DNA from 3 places in the Pseudomonas sp. MF6755 genome. Region 3 is predicted to be linked to each of the others. Evidence: riboswitches for the same ligand, from Rfam matches in the RefSeq annotation. Region 3 holds a riboswitch; each other region holds the start of a gene.
The links. A riboswitch is a leader RNA that binds a small molecule or an ion and turns the genes downstream of it on or off. The one in region 3 is predicted to bind cobalamin.
Positions count from the first base shown of each region.

Region 1: it holds a riboswitch for cobalamin, as region 3 does, so the genes downstream of both, cobO (cob(I)yrinic acid a,c-diamide adenosyltransferase) here and cobW (cobalamin biosynthesis protein CobW) in region 3, are expected to answer to the same signal.
Region 2: it holds a riboswitch for cobalamin, as region 3 does, so the genes downstream of both, JFT66_RS19440 (ABC transporter substrate-binding protein) here and cobW (cobalamin biosynthesis protein CobW) in region 3, are expected to answer to the same signal.

Region 1 is NZ_JAEKDA010000002.1:82,821-87,033, reverse strand. It holds gene JFT66_RS02795 (C40 family peptidase) at 1-445, shown strand, start outside; gene JFT66_RS02790 (PQQ-dependent sugar dehydrogenase) at 514-1,827, opposite strand; cobalamin riboswitch at 1,927-2,172, shown strand; gene cobO (cob(I)yrinic acid a,c-diamide adenosyltransferase) at 2,252-2,863, shown strand; gene JFT66_RS02780 (cobyrinate a,c-diamide synthase) at 2,860-4,213, shown strand, end outside.
Region 2 is NZ_JAEKDA010000014.1:108,053-112,265, reverse strand. It holds gene JFT66_RS19445 (aldehyde dehydrogenase family protein) at 1-1,077, shown strand, start outside; cobalamin riboswitch at 1,148-1,339, shown strand; gene JFT66_RS19440 (ABC transporter substrate-binding protein) at 1,454-2,464, shown strand; gene JFT66_RS19435 (FecCD family ABC transporter permease) at 2,461-3,465, shown strand; gene JFT66_RS19430 (ABC transporter ATP-binding protein) at 3,462-4,213, shown strand, end outside.
Region 3 is NZ_JAEKDA010000019.1:66,727-70,939, forward strand. It holds gene cobN (cobaltochelatase subunit CobN) at 1-791, opposite strand, end outside; gene cobW (cobalamin biosynthesis protein CobW) at 794-1,855, opposite strand; cobalamin riboswitch at 1,949-2,148, opposite strand; gene JFT66_RS23735 (hypothetical protein) at 2,345-2,764, shown strand; cobalamin riboswitch at 2,910-3,123, shown strand; gene JFT66_RS23740 (CbtB domain-containing protein) at 3,221-3,409, shown strand; gene JFT66_RS23745 (CbtA family protein) at 3,421-4,125, shown strand; gene JFT66_RS23750 (cobalamin biosynthesis protein) at 4,122-4,213, shown strand, end outside.

The DNA of each region.
Region 1 (4,213 bases), on a different contig from region 3:
GCCTAAGCCGGTGTTCAACTACGCCACCCAGAATTTCTCGCCTGCTGCCGAGGACGTGCTTTTCCGCGCACTGGGCCTGGTCGGCACGCCTTATCGCTGGGGCGGCAATACACCGGACTCGGGTTTTGATTGCAGCGGCCTGATCGGCTTTGTGTTTCGCGATGCCGCCGGCATCTCCCTGCCGCGCACCACCCGTGAGCTGATCGTGATGCGTGCCCAGGACGTCAGTGAGCAGAACCTGCAAACTGGCGACCTGCTGTTCTTCGCCACGGGCGGTGGTTCACGGGTCAGCCATGCGGGGATCTATGTCGGGGAAGGGCGCTTTGTGCATGCGCCGCAAACCGGCGGTACGGTGAAGCTCGATACGCTATCCAAAGCGTATTGGCAGAATGCTTACCTGAGTGCCAAGCGGGTGTTGCCGGGGAATCTGGCACGCAATCCTTGAAAGCAGCGGTAAGCTTCAAGCTCTAAGCTGCAAGAGGGCGCAACGCCTGCTTGCAGCTTGCAACTCTGCTATTTAGCAGCCGACACCCGCCAAACCTTATTCCCCACATCATCCGCCACCAACAAATCTCCCTGCTGGTCGATCACCACGCCCACCGGCCGGCCCATGGCTTTCTCGTCGCTGTTGAGAAACCCGGTCAGCACATCCACCGGTTGTCCTTTCGGCTGACCGCCTTCAAACGGCACGAAAATCACCTTGTAACCACTGTGCGGCTTGCGATTCCACGAACCATGCTGGCCAATAAATGCGCCGTTGCTGAACTGCGCGGGCAGTTTGTTGCCCTCGGCGAAGGTCAATCCCAAAGAGGCTGTGTGAGGGCCTACCGCATAGTCTGGCGCGATGGCCTTGGCGACCAGGTCCAGATTTTGCGGGGTCACGCGCACATCCACATGCTGGCCGTAATAGCTGAAAGGCCAGCCATAAAACCCGCCATCCTTGACCGAGGTGATGTAGTCGGGCACCAGATCGCTACCGATCTCATCGCGCTCGTTAACCGCGGTCCACAGTTTGCCGCTCTGTGGCTCCCAGGCCATGCCATTGGGGTTGCGCAGGCCAGAGGCAAAAATGCGGTGCTGGCCGGTAGCGCGGTCGACTTCCCAAATCGCGGCGCGGCCCTGTTCTGCCTCCAAGCCGTTTTCGCCAACGTTGCTGTTGGAGCCGACGCTTACATACAGCTTGCTGCCATCCTTGCTGGCGACCACGTTTTTGGTCCAGTGGTGGTTCAAGGGGCCACCCGGCAAATCCACGACAGTGGTGCCTTGGGCTTTGATCGCGGTTTCACCTGGCTGGTAGGGAAAGCGCAGCAACTTATCTGAGTCCGCTACATACAGGTCGTTACCGACCAGCGTCATGCCAAAGGGCGAATTGAGATTCTCCAGAAACACCGTGCGGGTTTCCGCCACGCCGTCGTGATCGGCGTCGCGCAATAACGTAATGCGGTTCGGGCTCGGCACGCCTGCGCCGGCACGCCCCATGACTTTTTCCATCACCCAGCCACGCACGCCCTTGGAATCATCCGGCTTGGGCGGTGCATTGGTCTCGGCCACCAGCACGTCACCGTTGGGCAACACGTAGAGCCAGCGCGGGTGATCCAGGCCCTCGGCGAACGCGGCAACCTGGGTGCCTGCGGCGGCCGTTGGCTTGGCGCCTTCAGGCCAGCCAATCGCCGGGGCGATATTGACGGTGGGGATCAGGGTCTTGTTCGGCTCCGGCAGTTTGGGCGAGGGCCCGATGCCGTCGGAGACCTGCAGGGTAGAGCTTTCACCGCAGGCCGCGAGGCTGCCTGCGAGCATGATCAGTAAGGCGAGTCGGGTTTTATGCATGGTTTTCTCCTTAATACCTGTAAGGGTAGAGAAGCACGGCGTACGGATGGTTCAAGTACAGAGCCAGCTTTAATTGACGCTCCACCCCCAACCCACTAACCTTCGCGGCTTGTTCCAGGTGCTCTGTGGCGCACGCGTCGACAGAGTGAAACAGGGAAGCCGGTGAGTGAGCGCACTTGTACACAGTGCTGCCGCGATTCCGGCGCTGCCCCCGCAACGGTAAATGAGTCAAGACGGTGCTGTTTGCCACTGTATCGCCCGCGATATGGGAAGGCGCGCCCTCGGCTGCTTCGATAAGACGCGCCACTCATGAGTCCGGAGACCGGCCTTGAACATTCAACAGCATCACGGTGGGCGATGCTTGGCTGTCTGTTTTTTCTTTTTCCTGCCCGCCGTTTTTGTCCAGCCCCAACGGAGAGCTGCCATGACTGATTCCCCCGACCGCGACGAACGCCACCTGGCGCGCATGCTGCGCAAAAAAGCCGTGATCGACGAACGCATCGCCAATTCCCCCAACGAGTGCGGCCTGCTGCTGGTGCTGACCGGTAACGGCAAAGGCAAGAGCAGCTCGGCATTCGGCATGTTGGCCCGGGCCATGGGCCATGGCATGCAGTGCGGTGTGGTGCAGTTCATCAAGGGGCGTAACAGCACTGGCGAAGAGTTGTTCTTTCGCCGTTTCCCCGAGCAGGTGCGCTTCCATGTGATGGGCGAAGGCTTTACCTGGGAAACCCAGGACCGCCAACGCGACATCGCCGCCGCCGAAGCCGCTTGGGCGGTGTCCCGCGCGCTGTTGCAAGACCCGGCCATCGGCCTGGTGGTGCTCGACGAACTGAACATCGCCCTCAAGCACGGCTATCTGGACCTGGACCAAGTGCTCAGCGACCTGCAAGCCCGCCCGCCGATGCAGCATGTGGTGGTCACCGGCCGCGGCGCCAAGCCTGAGTTGATCGAAATGGGCGACACCGTCACCGAAATGGGCATGCTCAAGCACGCCTTCCAGGCCGGTATCAAGGCACAGAAGGGCGTCGAACTTTGAATCAGCCCCGTCATTGCCCAGCCGTATTGATCGCCGCTCCGGCGTCCGGCCAGGGCAAAACCACCGTCACCGCTGCGCTGGCCCGTTTGCACCGCAACCTGGGACGCAAGGTGCGCGTGTTCAAATGCGGGCCGGACTTCCTCGACCCGATGATTCACGAGCGCGCCAGCGGTGCGCCGGTGTATCAATTGGACATGTGGATGGTGGGCGAGCAGGAAAGTCGCCGCCTGCTCTGGGAAGCGGCGGGGGAGGCCGACCTGATCCTGATCGAAGGCGTGATGGGCTTGTTCGACGGCACACCTTCCAGCGCCGACTTGGCGCGGCACTTCGGTGTACCGGTGCTGGGTGTGATCGACGGCACCGCCATGGCCCAGACCTTTGGCGCCCTGGCCCTGGGCCTGGCGCGCTATCAACCCGACCTGCCGTTCGCCGGCGTACTGGCCAACCGCGTCGGCACCCTGCGCCATGCCCAGTTGCTCGAAGGCAGCCTCACCGAGGGCTTGCGCTGGTACGGCGCGCTGTCCCGCGAGACCGGCATCGAACTGCCCAGTCGCCACTTGGGCCTGGTGCAAGCCAGCGAGCTGAATGACCTCGATGTACGCCTGGACGCCGCTGCCCAGGCATTGGGCAGCAGTTGCGAAGTCGCCCTGCCGCCGCCGGTGACCTTTGCTGCGCCCACAGTTATTGAGGCCAGACCGCTGCTCGCAGGCGTGCGTATCGCCGTGGCCCGTGACGAAGCCTTTGCCTTTACCTACGGCGCCAGCCTCGATCTGTTGCGGGCGATGGGCGCCGAACTGAGCTTTTTCTCACCGATCCATGATCGCCAACTGCCTGAAGCTGACAGTCTCTATTTGCCCGGTGGCTACCCGGAGTTGCACCACCAGGCGCTGTCGGCAAACACAGCGATGCTGGATGCGATCCGTGCTCATCACGCCGCTGGCAAGCCGTTGCTCGCCGAATGTGGCGGCATGCTCTATCTGCTCGATTCGCTGACGGATGTGGACGGCAATCGCGCCGAATTGGTTGGCCTGCTGCAGGGCGATGCGGTGATGCAAAAGAAACTCGCGGCCCTGGCCCTGCAAAGCGTCGAACTGCCGGAAGGCGTACTGCGCGGCCACACTTATCACCATTCCCTGACCAGCACCGAATGGGCACCGATTGCCCGTGGCCTGAGCCCCAACGGCGGGCGCGGTGCTGAAGCGGTGTATCGGCAGGGGCGGATGACCGCTTCCTACGTGCACTTTTATTTTCCGTCCAACCCAGGCGCGGTGGCCGCACTGTTTGCGCCGGACCTTGAGACCGTTATCGCAGGCAAGCCAGCTCCCACAATTGACCGAGTTGAAACCCAAT
Region 2 (4,213 bases), on a different contig from region 3:
CCGGCCATGCTCGCCCCTGAACCAACGCTGGTGGACAACGGCAGCGCCCGGATCGAATACCGCCCGCTGGGCCCGATCCTTGCCGTGATGCCGTGGAACTTCCCGGTTTGGCAGGTGCTGCGCGGCGCCGTGCCAACCCTGCTCGCCGGCAACACCTATGTGCTTAAACACGCGCCGAACGTGATGGGCAGCGCCTACCTGATCCAACAAGCGTTCCATAAAGCGGGTTTCGCCGACGGCCTGTTCGAAGTGATCAACGCGACCCAGGACGGCGTGTCCAGCGCCATCGCCGACCCGCGCATCGCCGCCGTGACCCTCACCGGCAGCGTGCGCGCCGGTATCGCCATTGGCTCCCAGGCCGGCGCAGCACTGAAGAAATGCGTGCTGGAACTGGGCGGCTCCGACCCGTTCATCGTGCTCAACGACGCCGACCTCGACGCCGCCGTGCAAGCGGCCGTGATCGGCCGATTCCAGAACAGCGGCCAAGTCTGCGCCGCAGCCAAGCGCCTGATCATCGAAGCCGGTGTGGTTGAAGCCTTCACCGCCAGATTCCTAGAAGCCAGCCGCGCCCTGGCGTTGGGCGACCCGACATCGACCACTACCTATATCGGCCCCATGGCCCGCTTCGACCTGCGCGACGAACTGCACGGCCAGGTCCAGGCGACCCTGGAAGAAGGCGCGACCCTGCTGCTGGGCGGCAACAAAGTCCCAGGCGCGGGCAATTACTACGAACCGACCGTGCTGGCCGACGTCACCGATCAGATGACCTCGTTCAAGCAGGAATTGTTTGGCCCCGTGGCGTCGATCATCACCGCCCGCGATGCCGAGCATGCTGTGGCCCTGGCCAACGACAGCGAGTTTGGCCTCACCGCCAGTATCTTTACTACCGACGCGGCGAAAGCCCGGGACATCGCCAACCAACTGGAAACCGGCGGGGTCTTCGTCAACGCGTTCAGCGTGTCAGACCCTCGGGTAGCGTTTGGCGGCGTGAAGAAAAGCGGGTTTGGCCGTGAGTTGTCGCATTTCGGCGTACGCGAGTTCTGCAATGCCAAAACAGTGTGGCTGGATCGCAAATAATCCAGTTGATCACCTGTGGCAAGCAACTTCACGCCTGCCGCCAGCGTAGCTCCCGTTAAGCCTCGCGATCGACTACCATACCGCCGCCGGTTCCCACATGGGACTAATAGGGAATTCGAAACGCCCCCACGCGTAAGTCGAAACTGCCCCCGCAACTGTAGGTGCTGAGCCTGCCCCTGAATGCCACTGGACCACGTCCGGGAAGGCTGGGGCGTGGCGATGACGCATCAGTCAGGAGACCTGCCGGCCCAGCACTATGACTAACCGGCGGGGTGTCCGGGAAGGACATCCTGGCCCTGCACTCCTGCAGCCTCCATGGGCGTGTTTCCGAGCCGTACCTCCCCTGCCGCACCTCGGTTCACACGGAGATCACCCCATGCTGCCACGCGTTACCGCCCTGATCGCAGGCTTGGGTGCCTGTGCCCTGGCCCAGGCCACGCCCACCCACTACCCGCTGACCATGGAAAACTGCGGCAGCACCCTCACCTTCCTGCAAGCCCCCCTGCGCAGCGTAACCATCGGCCAGGCCGCCACCGAGATGCTCTACGCCTTGGGCGTGGGCAATAAAGTGGTCGGTACCTCGTTGTGGTTCAACAACGTACTGGCGCAGTACAAGGCGCAGGACGACAGCATTGAGCGCCTGGCCAACAATGAGCCGAGCTTCGAAGCGGTGATCGCCAAGCGCCCGCAACTGGTAGCCGCCGAGCTGGAATGGGTGGTGGGCCCGCAAGGCGTGGTCGGCACCCGCGAGCAATTCCATGAACTGAAGATCCCCACCTACCTGCTGCCCTCCGACTGCGAAGGCAAGGACAACCTGGTCGGTGCCGATGGCACGCGGCTGGAGCCGTTTCGCATCGAGACGATTTACAAAAGCATCAGCCAACTGGCACAGATTTTCGACGTACAGGAACGCGGCCAGAGGTTGAACGATGAGCTTAAGGCGCGCCTGGCCAAATCCATCGCGACTGCGCAGGGCAAAGGCTTGAAGCAGGCAAGCGCGCTGGTATGGTTCTCCAGCGCCGAAATGGCCAGCGACCCGTACGTGGCCGGGCACAAGGGCATCCCTGAGTTCATGCTGCAAACCCTTGGCCTGCGCAACGTGGTGCAGTCCGACGAAGAATGGCCCGCCGTCGGCTGGGAAACCATCGCCAAGGCCAACCCCACGTTCCTGGTGATCGCACGCATGGACCGTCGCCGCTACCCCGCCGACGACCACGAAAAGAAACTCGCCTTCCTGCGCAACGACCCCGTGACCCGCAACATGGACGCGGTGAAAAACAACCGCATCATCATCCTCGACGCCCTGGCGTTGCAGGCCAGCCTGCGCACCTTCGACGGCCTGGAACAACTGGCCGCGGCCATCGACGGCTACGACCTGGGCAAATGATGCGCACCCTACTTGCCCTGGCACTGCTCCTAATCGCACTGCTCGCTGGTGTCGCTATCGGCGAAACCGCCATCGAGCCGCAGGTGGTGTTGCAGGTGCTCGCCAATAAACTCTGGGCCGCAGGCTTCGTGCTGGACCCCATCGATGAAGGCGTGGTGTGGAACTACCGCCTCACCCGCGCCTTGGTCGCCGCTGCCTGTGGCGCGGGGCTGGCGACCTGTGGGGTAATCCTGCAATCGCTGCTGCGTAACCCGCTGGCGGATCCGTACCTGTTGGGTATCAGCGCCGGCGCGTCGACCGGCGCGGTCCTCGTTGCCTTGATCGGTGTGGGTGGCGGCCTGGTGTCACTGTCGGCGGGTGCGTTTGCGGGAGCGATGGCGGCGTTTGCGCTGGTGATTCTGCTGGCACGGGCGAGCGGTTCGTCCAGTGGCACCGGGCAGATCATCCTCGCGGGCATCGCCGGCTCGCAGTTGTTCAATGCCCTGACCGCATTCCTGATCACCAAGTCCGCCAGCTCCGAACAGGCCCGCGGCATTATGTTCTGGCTGCTGGGCAACCTCAGCGGCGTGCGCTGGCCGTCGGTGTGGCTGGCGGTGCCGGTGGCGGTCGCCGGGCTGGCAGTTTGCCTGTGGCACCGCCGCGCACTGGACGCCTTCACCTTCGGCAGCGACTCGGCGGCCTCCCTCGGTATCCCGGTGCGCCGTGTACAATTTGTGCTGGTGGCCTGCGCCGCGTTGGTGACGGCGGTGATGGTGTCCATCGTGGGTTCCATCGGCTTTGTGGGCCTGGTGATTCCCCATGCCATGCGCCTGTTGCTCGGCACCGGACATTCGCGGTTGCTGCCAGCCAGCGCCCTTGGCGGCGCACTGTTCTTGATCGCGGCTGATGTACTCTCGCGCACCTTGATCAAGGGCCAGGTGATTCCCGTGGGCGTGGTCACTGCCTTGGTGGGTGCTCCGGTATTTGCGTTGATCCTGATTGGCCGGAGGAATGCGCGATGAGTGTACTGAGCTGCAGCGGCCTGGGCTTCAAGGTGCGTGAGGCGCAGTTGCTGCGCGGTATTGACCTGGACGTAGAGCTGGGTGAAACCCTTGGCATCGTCGGGCCGAACGGTTCGGGCAAATCCACCCTGCTCAAATTGCTCGCCGGCTTGCGTGCACCGGGCAGCGGTGAAGTACGCTTGGGCAGCAAGCGCCTGGATGAGTTATCGCGCCGCACCATCGCGCAACAGCTGGCGGTGGTGGAACAGCAAGCCGATACCGATGACGCCATTCGCGTGTTCGACGCCGTGGCGTTGGGCCGCACGCCGTGGCTGTCGGCACTGAGCCCGTGGTCTCGCGAAGACGACGCCATCGTGCGCCAAGCGTTGCACGACGTGGACGCCACCCACCTGAGCCAACGCGCCTGGCGCAGCCTCTCGGGCGGCGAACGCCAACGCGTGCACATCGCCCGCGCCCTCGCACAGCGGCCGCAGATTCTGTTGCTGGATGAACCGACCAATCACCTGGATATCCAGCATCAACTGGCGATATTAAAAGGTGTGCAAGGCTTGCCGGTAACCACCTTGATCGCCCTGCATGACCTGAACCAGGCGCTGACCTGCGATCGCCTGGCCGTTCTGGATCGCGGGCGGCTGGTGGCACTGGGCACACCACTGGAGGTGCTGACGCCAGAGCGCCTGCAAGAGACATTCGGGGTGCAGGGGCATTACCTGACGGACCCGTTTGATGGCGCGCAAATCCTACGCCT
Region 3 (4,213 bases):
TTGAGGATCACCGCAGCGTCCACGTCGTCGAGCAGGTCCTCGACCACCGTGAGGCAACCGGGCTCTTTCAAACTGGCCACCGCGATGGGCAACGGGTTAAGGCCCGCGGCCTGCAAGCGCTGGCAAAAAACATCGATAAAACCGGTATTGGCCGCCTGCAAGTGGGAGCGGTAGAACAGCACCGCGGCCACCGGGCAATCGGCGCGCCAATCGGCCTGCCAGTCATTGAGGCGGGCATTGGCTTTATTGGGGTGATAGATCGCCGTACGCGGCAGGGTTTGCGGCTCCGCCCAGGCATAGTCGCGGCCCAAATGGGCACTGGCCAGGCAGTGATAAAAATCCAGCGCATTGCCCAGGCCACCCTGGCGCAAAAAGTGCCACAGCCGCTCGCGCTGTTCGGCATCAACGGTGCTCAGGCCACTGAGCTCCGGGTCCGGGCGATCATCCCCCGGCACCAGGATCAGGGTGACGCCGCGTTCGGCCAGCTCCACCAGACGCTCGATGCCATAGCGCCAATAACCAATGCCACCGTGCAGGGAAATCAGGATGACCTTGGCGTGGCGCAACACCTCATCAACGTACAGGTCGACCGAGGCGTGGTTCTGCACCTGCATCGGGTTGGCCAGGCGCAGGCTGGGGTAATCCAAGGGCAACTGCTGCGCCGCTTCGGCGAGCAGCGCCAGGCTGGAATCGCCGCTGCACAGGATCACCAGTTCAGCGGGGGTTTGGCCAAGGTCGGCAATATTGTCGTCCGCGACGAAACCACCGGGTTGGGTCCTGAGCAGGTGCATGGTTAAACGCTGAGGGCGGCGCGCAATTGCGCTTCAAGGCCAGCGGCATCCAGTTCCTGGCCGATCAGCACCAGGCGCGTGGTCCGCGCTTCATCGGCGCCCCAGGCACGGTCGAAGTGCTTGTCGAAGCGCGTGCCCACGCCCTGGATCAGCAGGCGCATCGGCTTGTTCGGGATCGCGGCGAAGCCTTTGATACGCAGAATGCCGTGCTGGACAACCAATTGCGTCAAGGCCTCGAGCAGTACGGCTTCGTCGGCTTGGGGCAGGTTGATGGAGATGGAATCGAAGGCATCATGATCGTGGTCGTCCTCACCCTCGTGATGGTGATCGTGATGGCTGTGGCGTGCATCAATGTGTTCCTCAGACCCGGCGCCCAGGCCAATCAGCACGTCCAGGGGCAGGCGACCGCTGCTGGCTTCGATGACCTTCACCGCCGGCGGCAGCTCTTCGGCGACTTCCAGGCGCACGCGGGCCAGGTCTTCGGCACTGATCAGGTCGGCTTTGTTGAGGATCACCAGGTCGGCGCTGGCCAGTTGATCGGCGAACAGTTCGTGCAACGGCGACTCGTGGTCCAGGTTCGGGTCGAGTTTGCGCTGGGCATCGACCTGATCCGGAAACGCGGCGAACGTACCAGCGGCCACGGCCGGGCTGTCGACCACGGTGATCACCGCATCGACTGTGCAGGCGCTGCGGATTTCCGGCCACTGGAAGGCTTGTACCAGTGGCTTTGGCAGGGCCAGGCCCGAGGTTTCGATGAGGATATGGTCAAGGTCACCGCGACGGGCAACCAGTTCGCGCATCACCGGGAAGAATTCCTCCTGCACGGTGCAGCACAGGCAACCGTTGGCCAGTTCGTACACGCGGCCGTTGGCTTCTTCTTCGGTGCAACCGATGGAGCACTGCTTGAGGATTTCACCGTCAATGCCCAGCTCGCCGAACTCGTTGACGATCACCGCAATCCGACGGCCCTGGGCGTTGTCGAGCATATGGCGCAGCAACGTGGTTTTGCCCGAGCCCAGGAAGCCGGTAACGATGGTGACGGGAAGTTTGGCCAGTGTTTTCATCGGATGCCCTTTGGGGCGGGCATACGGGACGACAGGCCCTGCGGCATCGCGCAGCAGCGGATTTCGTCACCGGATCACCCCGCCCGGTTGAATTGGAAAATCGGTGACGAGGCAGGTCTCCTGGCTTGGGGCGTGCAGGTCTTGCGACCAACGCTGACTGCGCCTTCCCGCCGTCTCGGCAGTGGCGTGGCAGTCAACTGAACCCTTCACAGTTGCGGGGGCAGCCGCGGCTTGAACCGCGTTCCCTTCTTAGCTTCGACCTGGGCCGAAGAACCTCGAGGGTGCAAGGCTACGCAGTGCGGGAGAACCGGTCAATATTGATCGTTCGCACGCCACAGAAGCGCTCACCTGCACGACGCGAGGCCCAATCAACTTGAAACAAATTACTTGTCGGTTCAAGGAATCATTTGCGCAGCGCAAACCACAACTCTCTGCCACGTCATCAAGGCCATTGATGCGTGGTTCACCCAACATTCTATGGAGTCAACAATGGCACTCACAGTCTCGCCACACATCAATACAGCACCGCCTGCCGAAACGCACGCTATCACCCAGCGAGAAAATCCGCAGACCACCACCAGCGAACGGCCCGTCGACCTGCTGACTCGCGAGGAGCTCTTGCAAGAAATCATCGACAATATGGACGCCTTGCATGACCCCAGGTTCGACTCCGAAACCATCACCCGCGATTCGCTCAAGAGGACAGCTGACGGAGTGCCGCTGCGAGGCACACCGCCAACAGCACGCCAGAGCGAGATCGCGGCGGAGACTTTGAAGCGCAAAGACGTGTTCAAGGAACTCGACTTGATTGGCGGGAGCACCATGTTCCCGCTCAACGGCACATTTACCCTCGATGATGCAGAGAATGTGGCCGCCGGACGCCGTTCGACAGTCGCTTTTGCCGAGTAAAACCTTGAAGGCCGGTGCAGCGAACGATAGCCGGCTGCCTCTAGGGGTATGACTGAACTCAACAGTGCCCTTTCCATCCACGGGGAAGGGCCAAACCCTGAATGCCATACAACCCTCATTGACGCATAACTCCCGCTCATGCTCTCCTACACATCTTGTTTCGGGTGCCCTTCACAGGGTGAAACGGGAAATCGGTGCGCCATAGACCTATGGCAACTCCGGTGCTGCCCCCGCAACGGTAAGCGAGCGAAGCGTCAAATCCACTGTGCTGTGCATGGGAAGGAGATGCTTATCAGGCTGGACTCTTTCAAGAGCCGCCCCTCGCAAGCCCGGAGACCGGCCCGAAAAAATCAGATAACAAACCCGCGGTGGGCGGGCGCTGTTCAGAACCCTGCGTGCCTGGCTCGCGGGGTTTTCATGCGCTCGTTTCACCCTGACACTCGAAAGGGACGCGCCATGTCGATCATCAGCAGCACTTCGCACTCCGCCAGCAGCACCGCCACCTTGAGCCAACGCCTGACTGCCGCTATCGGTGCGTCGATCCTGGGCGCGTGCCTTGTGTATTTCGCCGGCTTCTCGCATATCGAGGCCGTGCACAACGCGGCCCACGATACCCGCCACAGCGCCGCGTTCCCGTGCCACTGAGACTTGCCGACATGATCAAGCGTATCGCCCGAACCGCAGGGTTCACCGGCTTGTTGGCCGCCCTGCTGCTGACCCTGCTGCAAAGCTTGTGGGTCGCGCCGTTGATTTTGCAGGCGGAGACCTATGAAAAGGCTCCGGCTGTCGCCGAAGTCACCCATGAACATGCCGCAGGGGCCGCTGCCCACACCCACGACGCCGAAGCTTGGGAGCCGGAAGATGGCTGGCAGCGCGTGCTGTCGACTACCGGTGGCAACCTGGTAGTGGCGGTCGGGTTTGCGCTGATGCTGGCCGGCCTGTACACCTTGCGCGCACCGACCCGCACCGCCCAGGGTTTGCTTTGGGGCCTGGCGGGTTACGCGACCTTTGTGCTGGCACCCACCCTGGGCCTGCCACCGGAATTACCGGGCACTGCAGCGGCTGACCTTGCGCTGCGCCAGACCTGGTGGATCGGCACCGCAGCTTCCACCGCTGCGGGTATCGCGCTGATCGTGTTCGGGCGCAATTGGCTGTTGAAAGTGCTGGGCGTGGCGATCCTTGCCGTGCCTCATATCATCGGTGCGCCACAGCCACAAGTGCATTCGATGTTGGCCCCGGAGGCTCTCGAAGCGCAGTTCAAGATCGCCTCGCAGTTGACCAACGTGGCGTTCTGGCTGGCCCTGGGCCTGATCAGCGCCTGGCTGTTCCGCCGCAACCGCGATGATCAATACTCGGCATGACCCTGGTAGTCGGCCTGGGTTGCCAGCGGGGTTGTGATGTTCACACCCTGCTGGGCCTGTTTGACAGTGCGCTAGCCGAAGGCGGCAT